Regions from separate parts of the Lysinibacillus sp. FSL L8-0126 genome, predicted to be linked through region 1. Evidence: a T-box and tRNA genes for the amino acid it is inferred to sense, from the RefSeq annotation. Region 1 holds a T-box; the other regions hold tRNA genes.
The links. The T-box of region 1 lies ahead of trpS (tryptophan--tRNA ligase). A T-box ahead of a tRNA ligase gene usually reads a tRNA of that ligase, here a tRNA-Trp.
Positions count from the first base shown of each region.

Region 1 (5,396 bases):
TGTCATAAACGATTTTTGCAGCAATGGGGAAATGGTAATTTTGCTGATGCCGTTGATTGCATCTTTGCTTTGAGGCGTTTGAAAAAGCCAAATTACTTGTATATCGTTTTTTTCGTAGCCAGCTGTACGTTGTTGCCATTTTTCATGGGAGATTGTGCTACATTGAAATTCAATTGCATAGTGACGATCATTTATTGTAATGAGCAAATCCGGGCGTTGAGCAAGCTGCTTTAAAAATGGCTCTAGCTCCACTTGATATCCATGCTTTGTGAGCCATTCAAATAATTGCATTTTACCTTGGAGATGAAGTTTAGATTCACCTTCAGCGAACAATTGTGGACAATGCTTTTTGGCGAAGTGTGAAAAATGGGGAATATTATGTTGACCTACTTTCAATTGAACTGGTTCTAGACATTGAGGACAAAAAAATTTCATTTGTCGCCTATATCGTTGTAAAGCTTTCCTCGTATATTGATATGGGAGAAATAGCTGCTGTTTGTTGTTATAAGCTACCAGCATTTAATCAACTCCTTTTTAGTCAACTATAATGGAGTTGGTTTGCCCTCACAAAAATTAAGCAATTATTTCTTGAAATTTAAAAAATGCCGTCTCATATATCTTCATTCAGCAGATTTCACAGCATGAGCAGAGAGGCCTGTACAACGCTGGTCAATTAACCGATGATAGCTTAAATATGAATGCAAATCAGAACCACCAGTATAACTGGTGGTTTGCTCTGCGCGTGAAACGCTGGGGTACTGGCCCATGTCTAAAGACATTCTGAATGGTCTGCCAACCGCACTCCGTTTTCACACAAACCGCTAAAGCGGCTTACTTATTTTTTCTTTCTCTTGATTTCTTCTCCTGTGAATGGGTCAATGAATTCTTTCATCGTCATTTGATCTTGCAGGATATCTTCTTGTAATTGATTTTTTATATACTCTTGTATCTTTTTCTTATTTCGGCCGACTGTGTCCACATAGTATCCTCGACACCAGAATTGACGATTACCGTATTTATACTTTAAATTCGCATGTCGGTCGAAAATCATTAGACTACTCTTCCCTTTTAAATAACCCATGAACGCAGATACACTCAATTTCGGAGGAATACTTACCAACATATGAATATGGTCAGGACAGGCTGTTGCCTCTATGATTTCTACATCTTTTCTTTCACATAATTGGCGCAATATTCTTCCAACATCTGCTTTAATTTGACCATAAATAATCTGCCTTCTATACTTTGGCGCAAAGACGATATGATACTTACAATTCCACGTTGTATGTGCTAAACTTTTATTATCCATTTATGGTGGCTCCTTTCGTACGAAGTCGGTTGACTAGACCTGACTTTATTGTACGTTTGGAGTTTTTTTATTGTCCATAGCTAAAAGCTTTCCGGAACCCCCTGCATAGCAGGGGGTTTTCAAAGCACACAAAAAGGACTGTAGCAAAACTCAATAAATTTACGAGTTTTACTACAGTCTAAAAAATGAGGTATTTTAATGCTTATGCAAAGTATTTTCGAACTGTTTCAAAGCAATTAAATTCCATAATCTTTTCACCGTACTCCTCTAGACGGTGAATGGTTAAATTGGATGGTGTTAAAAATTCCTTGATGACCGCATTTCGATCATGACGATTTAAATCCTCATCTGCGTTCCCGAAATCAACAACTAAATAGTACCAATCTTCATATTTGAATAATGAGGAATCCACTAATTCGTCTGTCATTCGTTTTGCGACAGGGATTAACTCATCAATATCTTTAAATTTATAAACATAAATGTCTGTATCCATAAATAACTCTGACTCATCCATGTCACCAAGTTGAGTTAGCTGGCTAAGAAGATCTTCTCCAACTTCATCGAATGGTGCAAACATTTCTTTGTGTTCATCAAAACTCGAATGACCATCTAATGTTTCACCGTCTTTTAAAATATGTGCACGTGTGACAATGATTTCTAAGCCTACTTCAGATGCATTGATGTGAATCCAAATCGGACCCTCTACATCAAAGTAATCCTCCGTGTTTACTTCATCAATCATATCCCAAAAAAGTTGCTCACCCTTTGCTCGATTGTACCAAATTTCTTCACGACTATAGCCGCGATCCTCTATATCATTATACGTAATAAAGAGCTTGAGTGTATTTTCATTTACACGTTCGATGTCCACTAGACCTCATCTCCCTTCACTGTCATATGCTGAAAAACAGTTTTGTTTCATTAGTATGCTTTTATTCTTTGTTTTTAACCTTCATACTGCATTTGTTTTTCAACCTTTGACCACACTCAGTAAAACCATCGAGGAACCGCAAACATGATTTTTTTGTTCACAGTTGTCTCTAACTCTATTGTATGCTGTTCTGTCATAAAATGAAAAGGATATACACCGTTTCACAGAAGATATTTGAATTATTGAAATTGTAGTAAACTATTTAACTTAAATCAAGTTTAACATACTTTTACGGAAATATATGACTTTTCCCTATCAATTATTATACTTCATATAGAAGGTTTTACATAAGTAAAACATAAAAAAATAGATGTCACAACATGCATTCCACATTTGTAACATCTACAATATATATTATTCAAAATGAGTAGGTTTAATTCACCATTCGTTGCGCTTCTTGAAGCTGATATGCTCGAACTTTTCGAGGTAGGAAGCGACGAATTTCATCTTCATTATAGCCAACTTGTAGACGTTTTTCGTCCAAAATAATTGGTCGGCGTAATAAACCAGGATACTCCTGAATTAATTCATATAAACGTTGTAGTGGTAAACTTTCAACATCCACATTTAATTTTTGAAATATTTTTGAACGAGTAGAAATGATTTCATCTGTCCCGTCTTCTGTCATACGTAAAATTTTTTTAATTTCACTAATACTTAGTGGCTCAGAAAATATATTACGTTCTGTATATGGAATTTCGTGCTCCTCTAACCAAGCTTTCGCTTTACGACAAGAGGTACAACTTGGTGATGTAAATAGGGTTACGATCATTCTGACACATCCTTTCATTTTGTAATCATTATCTATAAACCAGAACCAAAGTGTTAAATTAGAATTAATGTAAAGTAAAATACACAGTACCATTATACAGCACTCAGCTGTATTTGAATATAGTTCCAATAAAAAAAGACTGAACCCATCACAAATTATTCTGTCTCTTTATACAGCTTTTAATAAAGCGTATTTCCTTCTATCTTATGTGCTACTACTAACATTCCCACTTTCAGTGCATTTTAAACATCCAAGCATGTATCTTAGTTGTTCTCATTTAAAAAGATTAAACGAGAAAATTGTCAATTTGACGTGTACACCTAAACACAATTTTAATAAAAAAATTTATATTTATAACAAAATTACACAACAAAAAAAGCATATAATTTTTTCTCGAAAAAAACCACCGTCAAAAGTCTGACTTTACACAATGGAATCTTTATAATATAATTTTTTGCAAACAAATCAATTTGAATAATTTAAATTGAGAAAAACGCTGACGAAGAGTAGTACATATGTTCATTTCACGTTTAGAGAGTCTGTGGTTGCTGCAAACAGATCGTGGAGACATATGGAATGGACTTCCGAGTTAGCTTTGTGAACGCTGTTAGAAGCTATTAGCAGAGCTCGTCCCTTCACGTTACGAAGCTGAGTGGCCTTTTAGGCAAGCTGGGTGGTACCGCGGATTCAAAACATCATTCGTCCCTTCATTAGAAAAAATCTAATGAGGACGCATGATGTTTTTTTGTCTTTATCGTGAGGTGGAAAAGTGAGCAAACGCCGCTGACAACCATCACGGAATTTGGATTCGAGGAGGAACTTTTAATGACAACTATTTTTTCAGGCGTACAGCCTACAGGAATCGTTACTTTAGGGAACTATTTAGGAGCATTCAAGCAATTCCCTGCACTACAAGACGAAGGAAATGCTATTTATTGTATCGTTGATCAGCATGCGATCACGGTTGCCCAAGATCCTAAAGAATTACGTGAAAGCATTCGTAAGCTGGCAGCTACCTATATTGCTACTGGCATCGACCCTAAAAAATCTACGTTATTCATTCAATCAGAGGTGCCAGCGCATGCTCAGGCAGGATGGATGTTACAATGTGTTGCGTCTATCGGGGAGCTAGAACGTATGACACAATTTAAAGATAAATCACATGGTAAAGAAAGCGTTTCTGCTGCTCTTTTAACATATCCACCGTTAATGGCTGCAGACATTCTACTTTACAACACAAACATTGTCCCTGTCGGCGATGATCAGAAGCAGCATATCGAGCTAACTCGTGACCTTGCAGAACGTTTTAATAAACGCTTTGGTGACGTTTTAACAATTCCAGAAATTCAATTACCAAAAGCAGGCGCTCGTATTAAATCCTTACAAGAGCCAACAAAGAAAATGAGTAAATCTGACCCTAATACGAAAGCGACAATCCGTTTGCTAGATACGGCAAAGGACATTGAGAAAAAAATTAAATCAGCGGTTACGGATTCTGATGGTATTGTTGCATTTGATGTAGAAAATAAACCAGGTGTCTCAAATTTATTGACAATCGAATCGGCTATTTCTGGTATAGCCATTGAAGATTTAGTCAAAAAATATGAGGGAATTGGTTATGGTGGATTCAAGCAAGGTGTTGCAACAGCTGTTATCGAACATCTAACACCAATTCAAGAAAAATTCTATCATTTAGTAGAATCCTCTGAATTAGATGTCATCTTAGATGAAGGTGCTGAAAAGGCGAATGCGATTGCCAGTGCTACATTAAAACGCATGGAAGATGCAATGGGTCTCGGCCGCACACGTCGCTAATTTATGGCTTGTCTGTGGAGCGATCAAAGCCTAAATCAAGCACAACAGCGCAAATGATAATGCAGGCTCCTACCGCCATATAAAATTCCGTTGTTTGAAAAATAAATTTGAAAACAACCTTCCAGGAATAACCTAATGTTCGATAATTTAAATACAATATGAGATTCCCTACAGAGAGAATCATTAAGCCATAGCTTACTAAAAATAAAAAGAGACGAAACACAGTAGAGGCATCCTTTCTATTTCTTCTTACTTATCATTTATTCACAAAACTATAAAAAAAGACGTCAGCCGTTTAAATTTGGCTGACGTTTTTTAAGTTTATATATTATGCTTCATATTTTTTGAATAGAAGACTGGCATTGTGACCACCAAAACCAAGAGAATTACTCATCGCATATTGAATGTTTGCTTCTCTCGCTTCGTTTGGAACATAATCTAAATCACATTCTGGATCTGGATCTACTAAATTAATTGTTGGAGGTAAAATGCCTTCTTTTAAGGCTAATGCTGTGAAAATCGCTTCCACACCACCAGCTGCTCCTAATAAGTGACCCGTCATAGACTTT
Region 1 covers NZ_CP152028.1:706,492-711,887, forward strand. The annotation lists gene MHI34_RS03445 (competence protein CoiA family protein) at 1-519, opposite strand, end outside; gene tnpA (IS200/IS605 family transposase) at 836-1,309, opposite strand; gene mecA (adaptor protein MecA) at 1,512-2,180, opposite strand; gene spxA (transcriptional regulator SpxA) at 2,614-3,009, opposite strand; T-box leader at 3,500-3,722, shown strand; gene trpS (tryptophan--tRNA ligase) at 3,838-4,827, shown strand; gene MHI34_RS03470 (hypothetical protein) at 4,829-5,050, opposite strand; gene fabF (beta-ketoacyl-ACP synthase II) at 5,156-5,396, opposite strand, start outside.

Region 2 (5,396 bases), 1.6 Mb from region 1:
AACCAAAATGTTTGAACCATTCAATGTACGTTTATCCAGTTTTGAAAGAATAAAAAATATTATAATATACTTGTAATTTTGATAAAATATGTTATAATAAGTATTGTCTTTCAAATAGTCTAGTGATGATGGCAAAGAGGTCACACCCGTTCCCATACCGAACACGGAAGTTAAGCTCTTTAGCGCCGATGGTAGTTGGGGGCTTCCCCCTGTGAGAGTAGGACGTCGCTAGGCTATATACTAAAATTATTCCGAAGTAGCTCAGTTGGTAGTAGCACCTGACTGTTAATCAGGTTGTCGCAGGTTCGAGTCCTGCCTTCGGAGCCATTCTTGGAGAGTTGTCCGAGTGGCCGAAGGAGCACGATTGGAAATCGTGTAGGCGGTTAACACTGTCTCAAGGGTTCAAATCCCTTACTCTCCGCCAGCACTTTGATTTATTCCAAAAGTTGGCCCCTTGGTCAAGTGGTTAAGACACCGCCCTTTCACGGCGGTAACACGGGTTCGAATCCCGTAGGGGTCACCATTTAAATACCCAGATGGAGGATTAGCTCAGCTGGGAGAGCATCTGCCTTACAAGCAGAGGGTCGGCGGTTCGAGCCCGTCATCCTCCACCATTATTTTTACAATAGTATATGATTATCGCGGGGTGGAGCAGTGGTAGCTCGTCGGGCTCATAACCCGAAGGTCGTTGGTTCAAATCCGGCCCCCGCAACCAAATGGTCCCGTGGTGTAGCGGTTAACATGCCTGCCTGTCACGCAGGAGATCGCCGGTTCGATCCCGGTCGGGACCGCCATTTATTTTAATAACAAGGGTCAGTAGCTCAGTTGGTAGAGCATTAGATTGAAGCTCTAAGTGTCGGCGGTTCGATTCCGTCCTGACCCATCATGTTTTTTTGCCGGTGTAGCTCAGTTGGTAGAGCAACTGACTTGTAATCAGTAGGTCGTGGGTTCGACTCCTATCGCCGGCACCATGTATTCCCGGAGGGGTAGCGAAGTGGCTAAACGCGGCGGACTGTAAATCCGCTCCTTAGGGTTCGGCGGTTCGAATCCGTCCCCCTCCACCAGTTTTATTATTATAGGGGCATAGTTCAACGGTAGAATAGAGGTCTCCAAAACCTTTGGTGTGGGTTCGATTCCTACTGCCCCTGCCAATTAATTTTATGGCGATTGTGGCGAAGTGGTTAACGCACCGGATTGTGGTTCCGGCATTCGTGGGTTCGATTCCCATCAGTCGCCCCATTTAAAGTAAAATTAATAAAAATTATAATATAATGGCGATTGTGGCGAAGTGGTTAACGCACCGGATTGTGGTTCCGGCACTCGTGGGTTCGATTCCCATCAGTCGCCCCATTTATATAATTATCTTTTGGGGTATAGCCAAGCGGTAAGGCAACGGATTTTGATTCCGTCATGCCCTGGTTCGAATCCAGGTACCCCAGCCATTTTGCGGAAGTAGTTCAGTGGTAGAACACCACCTTGCCAAGGTGGGGGTCGCGAGTTCGAACCTCGTCTTCCGCTCCAACTTCGATGGCGGCATAGCCAAGTGGTAAGGCACAGGTCTGCAACACCTTTATCACCGGTTCAAATCCGGTTGCCGCCTCCATATTTTAACTCTAATCGGTGTATCCGATTTTTTTTATCTCCATTATGCCGGTGTGGCGGAATTGGCAGACGCGCACGACTCAAAATCGTGTTCCTTTGGAGTGTCGGTTCGACCCCGACCACCGGTATCTTTTACAGCGAAGAATCCTTGAAATAACAAGGGTTCTTTTTTTTATGTAGAAAATATGTAGAAAACTTTAAAAGATGTTCAATAATTTGTGGTAAAATAGTATTAATTTGAATGGGGGTATTTGGTATATGAGTCAAGAAATTAAAGATGGTAAAGTAGTTTCTTTTATTAATATGAAAGGTGGCGTAGGAAAAACCACTCTTTGTATAGGTATAGGAGAATATCTAGCTAATTATGAAGGAAAAAAGATTCTATTAATCGATTTAGATCCACAATTTAATACAACACAATCAATTATGGACCTTGTAAATCAAGCTGAAGAATATATGAATGATTATCGTCATAGAATAACTATTCGAAAGATTTTTGAAGATACTAAAACGATTTCAGAAAGACCAAAGATTCCATCTGTTTCGGAGGTTATTTTAAAATTTGAAAGTGAACCAAATATTGACTTGATATGTGGTACGATTGATATAATTAAAGATGATACTTCTAATAAATCGTTATATAAAAGACTAAACAAATTTATTAATGAGCATAAATTAAAAGAATTGTATGATTATATATTTATTGATTGTCCACCTACTATTTCTTTTTATACTGATGCAGCTTTATTTGCTTCAGATTATTATATTGTTCCAGCAAAGATTGATCGATATTCAATTTTAGGTATAAGACTATTAAATACGGTTATATCTAATCTAATGTATGATGAGGAATTAGAGATAACTCCTTTAGGAATAGTTTATACAATGAGAAGACAAGAAGAAACAATGAAAACGGGTGAAATTAGATGGAGATTCGAACAGAATAAAGATGTTGCTCAGATGGGAATATTTAGTTCTTCAACGTTTATAGTTAATGATTTAATGGTAGGGTATCAAGGGAATATTGCATCTAAATATAGTAAATCTAGAGAAGATATTAAGAATGTCTCGGAAGATCTACTTTTTTTATATTAACTGATCCAAACTTCCATAACTTTGAGAGTTCTGTATAAGGGATTTTAGATATTGAAAATAATAGGATATGATAATGAATTGCCCCACGTTTTTGTAATTCCCATACAGCTAAATATTTTAAAGTGGCTTTTTTCGTTTTATATATTTTGTAGTTTAATCGTTTAATAAATTTCATGAATTCATAATTGCAACTTGTTATATCTTGAATGTTTTCTTTAAACGTTAACGTAAGGAAACTTGTTTGGTTATCAAAGTTTACGTCTATTAATCTAGAAATTTCCCAACGCTCATTAAGATAACGAGTTTTCATTCTTGCAATCCGTTCACGCTTCATTTCTGGTGTTGCATTTTCAAAAGTTATACGTTCTGATTTTTCAACGGTAATGGGGTTTGTAAAATTATATGCGATTAATTCGTCATATTCATAAATCTCAGTTATGGAAGATTGAATAATTTTTGTGTTATAAAATTTTATACACATTCAATCTCCATATTAATCTCTGCGATATTCAATTTTCTCGTTAAGTTTGTGTATATAACAAGTTAACTGCCTCAGCTATGCTTCGGCATGCCTTTTCATTTCTGAAACGGTGCTCCGCTAAACCACTCCGTTTTTCTTTGCAAGCAAAGAAATTTCCCTTTCAAAAACGAAAAGGTCAAAAGGGCATAACGGAGAAATTGTTCTGTTCATAAGAATCTTATTGGAATTTTTGCTTACCTTCTTCTAATAATTTAGATAAAGTATCTTGAAAACGAATAGATTCAAGATTTAGTAAAGGAGATGTATAAGCACGTGGTACATTCCAGTTCATTCCATCCATCATAATTAGCCCTTTTCCTGTACCGGTTTCTACAGAAGGTAGTTCATCCCAATCATCACCTAGTGTCATTTTATAACCAGGTTTTGAGAGTTGACCTAAAGCAATTCGAAGCCCCATTTGGTCACGAATAGCTGTCGGGATGGCTTCAGCAGTAGGTTTTTGTGTACTAAGTATTAAAAATATACCTGCTTGTCTACCTTTGAATAGTAATTGCTTTAAATAAGAGTCAGCTTCTTTTGCAACTTTTTTATCCTCTTCATTAAATGCAGCTACTTCATCGAAAAAAATAACAATTGGCTGTAAATTATAGTATTGAAAATTTTCTCCCATTTTGGTTGGCTAAAGTATTTTTCATAACGTAAATTCATTTCATCATTTACTGTTCGAAGTATGCCGCAAATTTGATTAGGTGTTATTGCAACATGATTATGTCCTTCAGGAATAAAATGAATTAATGAGGACAAATCGCTTCGTTTAGGATCTAAGATATAGATTTCTGCATCTTGTTGAGCGAATTGAAGCATTAAATAATATAACATGTATGTTTTTCCAGATGATGTTGCACCAGCTATTAGAGCATGCGGGGATTTAATATAATCCCAGTATTTTTCGCTGTCCAATTGAATTGTATTCTTACTTTTAGGGATATCATGTGAGTTATCGATAATTAAACTTTGAATAGGAATAAGTAAGAATTCATAACGTGTGAACTTTGGGTTTGAAATATTAATTTCTAAAAGTCTTAAACCAAGTGCCAACTCCAATATAGGCCCTAGTTCATTAACTTGTTTTGTATATGATGCGCCATGGCTATCGGTATCAATTACTAATTTGTATCGTGTAAAATAGAAGGTGAATGTTAAGGAAGTATAAATTTTTTGATAATAACCTAAATCCTCTATTTTGAATAAATTATTTGCTTTAATTACTTCAAATAAAATAGCTGCAATACGCTTATTTCTCGAAAATGAGTACTTACTTCGAAAGTACATTCCTCCCCATATTATTGGTGTAATGAGAGGGAGCAATTTATGATTGAAAGGTAAATCTATATTAAATAGAAAATCCAGTATTGGTTCTCCTAAGTCCAAACCAGCTGTAATAGCTATAGGGGTTAAAGAGAGAGCAAAACCTTCTAAAAAACTTTTTCGATGGTGATATTGAACTTTAATTTTTTTATGAGTTGGTTTATCATTCATAAGAGGACCTTCTTTCAAAAAAACACCAGAGTTGCAGCTCTGGCATGATTAATTATTTGTTTAGTGAAATTGATGAAGCTTTGAAGTTGTAATAGAATTTACCATCATTTTTCCCGATATAAGGATTTGATTGAAGGTCTTTCACTTTTATTGGAATTGACTGTTTGGGTAAGAATACCTCAGGTTTGATAAGAGGGATATTACCTTCAATTTTCACTTCGATTTTTTCATATCCAAATTCCTCTAAAACTAAAACATATGTATATGCTCCAATTTCTTCAGTTTTTTTACCATTTACATATTTAAAGTTTGGTTTTGGTGCATCTACCAATAGCATTTTTTCACCTAACTTTTTGTAATCAATTAAATTACTTAGTTCTTTAATTTCCATATTTTTTAATAATCCTCCTACATTGTTTTCATAATCTCTTTAAATCTTGTTTCTAAGAATTCTGTTGTTTTAGATGCTAAGAAGTAGTATTTTTCACCTCTTGATTTTGGGAAGTGAACAAATGATTCTAGTTCCTTTTGAAATTGTTGATTGGATAAGATTTTTTCTGTAAATGTTTTTCTACTGATACAAATTCTTTTTAAAACATCTTCCATACTCCACCAAACCCCAAGTTTCATTGATTTCTTCAGTTCTTGGTATTCATTGACTTCGATAATTATTAAATTT
Region 2 covers NZ_CP152028.1:2,260,314-2,265,709, forward strand. The annotation lists rRNA gene MHI34_RS10975 (23S ribosomal RNA) at 1-6, shown strand, start outside; rRNA gene rrf (5S ribosomal RNA) at 119-234, shown strand; tRNA gene MHI34_RS10985 (tRNA-Asn) at 251-327, shown strand; tRNA gene MHI34_RS10990 (tRNA-Ser) at 333-424, shown strand; tRNA gene MHI34_RS10995 (tRNA-Glu) at 449-523, shown strand; tRNA gene MHI34_RS11000 (tRNA-Val) at 539-614, shown strand; tRNA gene MHI34_RS11005 (tRNA-Met) at 641-715, shown strand; tRNA gene MHI34_RS11010 (tRNA-Asp) at 719-794, shown strand; tRNA gene MHI34_RS11015 (tRNA-Phe) at 811-883, shown strand; tRNA gene MHI34_RS11020 (tRNA-Thr) at 896-971, shown strand; tRNA gene MHI34_RS11025 (tRNA-Tyr) at 981-1,064, shown strand; tRNA gene MHI34_RS11030 (tRNA-Trp) at 1,078-1,151, shown strand; tRNA gene MHI34_RS11035 (tRNA-His) at 1,164-1,239, shown strand; tRNA gene MHI34_RS11040 (tRNA-His) at 1,275-1,350, shown strand; tRNA gene MHI34_RS11045 (tRNA-Gln) at 1,368-1,442, shown strand; tRNA gene MHI34_RS11050 (tRNA-Gly) at 1,447-1,521, shown strand; tRNA gene MHI34_RS11055 (tRNA-Cys) at 1,530-1,603, shown strand; tRNA gene MHI34_RS11060 (tRNA-Leu) at 1,650-1,730, shown strand; gene MHI34_RS11065 (AAA family ATPase) at 1,861-2,697, shown strand; gene MHI34_RS11070 (hypothetical protein) at 2,660-3,178, opposite strand; gene MHI34_RS11075 (hypothetical protein) at 3,396-3,848, opposite strand; gene MHI34_RS11080 (FtsK/SpoIIIE domain-containing protein) at 3,788-4,717, opposite strand; gene MHI34_RS11085 (hypothetical protein) at 4,770-5,108, opposite strand; gene MHI34_RS11090 (DUF771 domain-containing protein) at 5,126-5,396, opposite strand, start outside.
Region 2: it has a tRNA-Trp gene. The T-box ahead of trpS (tryptophan--tRNA ligase) is inferred to sense a tRNA for this amino acid. The anticodon was not compared.

Region 3 (5,396 bases), 540 kb from region 1:
TACGGGATTCGAACCCGTGTTACCGCCGTGAAAGGGCGGTGTCTTAACCACTTGACCAACGGGCCGTGGCTCCGAAGGCAGGACTCGAACCTGCGACAACCTGATTAACAGTCAGGTGCTACTACCAACTGAGCTACTTCGGAATAATGATGGGCCTAAATGGACTCGAACCATCGACCTCACGCTTATCAGGCGTGCGCTCTAACCAGCTGAGCTATAGGCCCATTTTGGAGCGGGTGATGAGAATCGAACTCACGACATCAGCTTGGAAGGCTGAGGTTTTACCATTAAACTACACCCGCAAATAATGGTGGGTCAGGACGGAATCGAACCGCCGACACTTAGAGCTTCAATCTAATGCTCTACCAACTGAGCTACTGACCCAAAATGGAGGAGGTAGAGGGATTCGAACCCCCGCGCGGTGTTACCCGCCTGTCGGTTTTCAAGACCGATCCCTTCAGCCAGACTTGGGTATACCTCCAAAAATATTGAACTGGTGGAGCCTAGCGGGATCGAACCGCTGACCTCCTGCGTGCAAGGCAGGCGCTCTCCCAGCTGAGCTAAGGCCCCATTTATCATAAAAAATGGTCGGAATGACAGGATTCGAACCTACGACCCCTTGGTCCCAAACCAAGTGCTCTACCAAGCTGAGCTACATTCCGAAAACATAAATTTATTGGCGCGCCCGACAGGAGTCGAACCCATAACCTTCTGATCCGTAGTCAGACGCTCTATCCAATTGAGCTACGGGCGCAATATTCATTAAAAAACGATGAGCCATGAAGGACTCGAACCTTCGACCCTCTGATTAAAAGTCAGATGCTCTACCAACTGAGCTAATGGCTCGTAAAAAAGAAAAATGGCTGGGGTACTAGGATTCGAACCTAGGCATGACGGAATCAAAATCCGTTGCCTTACCGCTTGGCTATACCCCAATTTGAAAATGGGGCGACTGATGGGAATCGAACCCACGAATGTCGGAACCACAATCCGATGCGTTAACCACTTCGCCACAATCGCCACTATATAAATTATAACAGCTGTATATGAACGAGTACCTCAATACCTGGCAGGGGCAGTAGGAATCGAACCCACACCAAAGGTTTTGGAGACCTCTATTCTACCGTTGAACTATGCCCCTAAAATGGTGGAGGGGGACGGATTCGAACCGCCGAACCCTAAGGAGCGGATTTACAGTCCGCCGCGTTTAGCCACTTCGCTACCCCTCCAAGGGAATGGTGCCGGCGATAGGAGTCGAACCCACGACCTACTGATTACAAGTCAGTTGCTCTACCAACTGAGCTACACCGGCAAAAAAAAATGGCGGTCCCGACCGGGATCGAACCGGCGATCTCCTGCGTGACAGGCAGGCATGTTAACCGCTACACCACGGGACCATTTGGTTGCGGGGGCTGGATTTGAACCAACGACCTTCGGGTTATGAGCCCGACGAGCTACCACTGCTCCACCCCGCGATAATACTATACTGTTTTAAAAATAATGGTGGAGGATGACGGGCTCGAACCGCCGACCCTCTGCTTGTAAGGCAGATGCTCTCCCAGCTGAGCTAATCCTCCACGAAAAATAAGCGAAGCGATGTCCTACTCTCACAGGGGGAAGCCCCCAACTACCATCGGCGCTAAAGAGCTTAACTTCCGTGTTCGGTATGGGAACGGGTGTGGCCTCTTTGCCATCATCACTTCACTTATTCAGTTGAAAGAGTTGTTCTTTCAAAACTGGATAAACGGTTCATTGAATGTTTCAAACGTTTTGGTTAAGTCCTCGATCGATTAGTATTCGTCAGCTCCATATGTCACCACACTTCCACCTCGAACCTATCTACCTCATCGTCTTTGAGGGATCTTACTTACTTGCGTAATGGGAAATCTCATCTTGAGGGGGGCTTCATGCTTAGATGCTTTCAGCACTTATCCCGTCCACACATAGCTACCCAGCGATGCCTTTGGCAAGACAACTGGTACACCAGCGGTGTGTCCATCCCGGTCCTCTCGTACTAAGGACAGCTCCTCTCAAATTTCCTACGCCCACGACGGATAGGGACCGAACTGTCTCACGACGTTCTGAACCCAGCTCGCGTACCGCTTTAATGGGCGAACAGCCCAACCCTTGGGACCGACTACAGCCCCAGGATGCGATGAGCCGACATCGAGGTGCCAAACCTCCCCGTCGATGTGGACTCTTGGGGGAGATAAGCCTGTTATCCCCGGGGTAGCTTTTATCCGTTGAGCGATGGCCCTTCCATGCGGAACCACCGGATCACTAAGCCCGTCTTTCGACCCTGCTCGACTTGTAGGTCTCGCAGTCAAGCTCCCTTGTGCCTTTACACTCTACGAATGATTTCCAACCATTCTGAGGGAACCTTTGGGCGCCTCCGTTACCTTTTAGGAGGCGACCGCCCCAGTCAAACTGTCCGCCTGACACTGTCTCCTGCCCCGCTAAGGGGCATGGGTTAGAATTTCAATACAACCAGGGTAGTATCCCACCGACGCCTCCTTCGAAGCTGGCGCTCCGAGATCTCTGGCTCCTACCTATCCTGTACAAGTTGTACCAAAATTCAATATCAGGCTACAGTAAAGCTCCACGGGGTCTTTCCGTCCTGTCGCGGGTAACCTGCATCTTCACAGGTACTATAATTTCACCGAGTCTCTCGTTGAGACAGTGCCCAGATCGTTACGCCTTTCGTGCGGGTCGGAACTTACCCGACAAGGAATTTCGCTACCTTAGGACCGTTATAGTTACGGCCGCCGTTTACTGGGGCTTCAATTCGCAGCTTCGCTTGCGCTAACCACTCCTCTTAACCTTCCAGCACCGGGCAGGCGTCAGCCCCTATACGTCACCTTACGGTTTTGCAGAGACCTGTGTTTTTGCTAAACAGTCGCCTGGGCCTATTCACTGCGGCTCTCATGCGCTTGCACGCTCAAGAGCACCCCTTCTCCCGAAGTTACGGGGTCATTTTGCCGAGTTCCTTAACGAGAGTTCTCTCGCACACCTTAGGATTCTCTCCTCGACTACCTGTGTCGGTTTGCGGTACGGGCACCTCTCACCTCGATAGAGGCTTTTCTTGGCAGTGTGAAATCAGGAACTTCGTCCATACGGACTCGCCATCACAGCTCAACGTTACAGTGTGCGGATTTGCCTACACACACGCCTTACTGCTTGGACGCGCATAACCAACAGCGCGCTTACCCTATCCTACTGCGTCCCCCCATTTCTCAAACGGTGAGGAGGTGGTACAGGAATATCAACCTGTTGTCCATCGCCTACGCCTATCGGCCTCGGCTTAGGTCCCGACTAACCCTGAGCGGACGAGCCTTCCTCAGGAAACCTTAGTCATACGGTGGACGGGATTCTCACCCGTCTTTCGCTACTCATACCGGCATTCTCACTTCTAAGCGCTCCACCAGTCCTTCCGGTCTGACTTCAACGCACTTAGAACGCTCTCCTACCACTGACATCGTAGATGTCAATCCACAGCTTCGGTGAATCGTTTAGCCCCGATACATTTTCGGCGCAGCGTCACTCGACCAGTGAGCTATTACGCACTCTTTAAATGATGGCTGCTTCTAAGCCAACATCCTGGTTGTCTGTGCAACGCCACATCCTTTTCCACTTAACGATTACTTTGGGACCTTAGCTGGTGGTCTGGGCTGTTTCCCTTTTGACTACGGATCTTATCACTCGCAGTCTGACTCCCGTGTATAAATATCTGGCATTCGGAGTTTGTCTGAATTCGGTAAACCGGGATGGCCCCCTAGTCCAAACAGTGCTCTACCTCCAGTATTCTCATCACGAGGCTAGCCCTAAAGCTATTTCGGAGAGAACCAGCTATCTCCAAGTTCGATTGGAATTTCTCCGCTACCCACACCTCATCCCCGCACTTTTCAACGTGCGTGGGTTCGGGCCTCCAGTAAGTGTTACCTTACCTTCACCCTGGACATGGGTAGATCACCTGGTTTCGGGTCTACGACCACGTACTATTTCGCCCTATTCAGACTCGCTTTCGCTGCGGCTCCGCCTTCTAAAGCTTAACCTCGCACGTAATCGTAACTCGCCGGTTCATTCTACAAAAGGCACGCTATCACCCATTAACGGGCTCTAACTACTTGTAGGCACACGGTTTCAGGATCTCTTTCACTCCCCTTCCGGGGTGCTTTTCACCTTTCCCTCACGGTACTGGTTCACTATCGGTCACTAGGTAGTATTTAGCCTTGGGAGATGGTCCTCCCGGATTCCGACGGAATTTCACGTGTTCCGCCGTACTCAGGATCCACTCAGGAGAGAACGAACTTTCGACTACAGGGCTTTTACCTGCTCTGGCGGACCTTTCCAAGTCGCTTCATCTAACTCGCTCTTTTGTAACTCCGTATTGAGTGTCCTACAACCCCAAGAGGCAAGCCTCTTGGTTTGGGCTCTTCCCGTTTCGCTCGCCGCTACTCAGGGAATCGATTTTTCTTTCTCTTCCTCCAGGTACTTAGATGTTTCAGTTCCCTGGGTCTGCCTTCAAGACGCTATGTATTCACGTCAAGATACTACGCGATTAAACGTAGTGGGTTCCCCCATTCGGAAATCTCCGGATCAAAGCTCACTTACAGCTCCCCGAAGCATATCGGTGTTAGTGCCGTCCTTCTTCGGCTCCTAGTGCCAAGGCATTCGCCGTGCGCCCTTAATAACTTAACCTAACGGCTTTCAATAAAAATATCGGAAACCTCTTAATGTTATTAAGCCTATAAAAAACTTAAAAAAAATAAATGTGTTTGTTACAATTTCAATGTCGTTTTATCCAGTTTTCAAAGAACAAGTTTTGAAGCTTTTCATTCAAGAAGAATGAACCTTCAAAACTGAACGCAAAACGTAATCTTACAAACCCTAGGTTTGTATTCCGAAATAATCCTTAGAAAGGAGGTGATCCAGCCGCACCTTCCGATACGGCTACCTTGTTACGACTTCACCCCAATCATCTATCCCACCTTCGGCGGCTGGCTCCAAAAGGTTACCTCACCGACTTCGGGTGTTACAAACTCTCGTGGTGTGACGGGCGGTGTGTACAAGGCCCGGGAACGTATTCACCGCGGCATGCTGATCCGCGATTACTAGCGATTCCGGCTTCATGTAGGCGAGTTGCAGCCTACAATCCGAACTGAGAACGACTTTATCGGATTAGCTCCCTCTCGCGAGTTGGCAACCGTTTGTATCGTCCATTGTAGCACGTGTGTAGCCCAGGTCATAAGGGGCATGATGATTTGACGTCATCCCCACCTTCCTCCGGTTTGTCACCGGCAGTCACCTTAGAGTGCCCAACTAAATGATGGCAACTAAGATCAAGGGTTGCGCTCGTTGCGGGACTTAACCCAACATCTCACGACACGAGCTGACGA
Region 3 covers NZ_CP152028.1:1,248,126-1,253,521, forward strand. The annotation lists tRNA gene MHI34_RS06000 (tRNA-Glu) at 1-65, opposite strand, end outside; tRNA gene MHI34_RS06005 (tRNA-Asn) at 67-143, opposite strand; tRNA gene MHI34_RS06010 (tRNA-Ile) at 151-224, opposite strand; tRNA gene MHI34_RS06015 (tRNA-Gly) at 229-302, opposite strand; tRNA gene MHI34_RS06020 (tRNA-Phe) at 309-384, opposite strand; tRNA gene MHI34_RS06025 (tRNA-Ser) at 389-481, opposite strand; tRNA gene MHI34_RS06030 (tRNA-Ala) at 495-570, opposite strand; tRNA gene MHI34_RS06035 (tRNA-Pro) at 586-662, opposite strand; tRNA gene MHI34_RS06040 (tRNA-Arg) at 678-754, opposite strand; tRNA gene MHI34_RS06045 (tRNA-Lys) at 774-846, opposite strand; tRNA gene MHI34_RS06050 (tRNA-Gln) at 861-935, opposite strand; tRNA gene MHI34_RS06055 (tRNA-His) at 945-1,020, opposite strand; tRNA gene MHI34_RS06060 (tRNA-Trp) at 1,068-1,141, opposite strand; tRNA gene MHI34_RS06065 (tRNA-Tyr) at 1,146-1,229, opposite strand; tRNA gene MHI34_RS06070 (tRNA-Thr) at 1,237-1,312, opposite strand; tRNA gene MHI34_RS06075 (tRNA-Asp) at 1,322-1,397, opposite strand; tRNA gene MHI34_RS06080 (tRNA-Met) at 1,401-1,475, opposite strand; tRNA gene MHI34_RS06085 (tRNA-Val) at 1,502-1,577, opposite strand; rRNA gene rrf (5S ribosomal RNA) at 1,589-1,704, opposite strand; rRNA gene MHI34_RS06095 (23S ribosomal RNA) at 1,771-4,698, opposite strand; rRNA gene MHI34_RS06100 (16S ribosomal RNA) at 4,917-5,396, opposite strand, start outside.
Region 3: it has a tRNA-Trp gene. The T-box ahead of trpS (tryptophan--tRNA ligase) is inferred to sense a tRNA for this amino acid. The anticodon was not compared.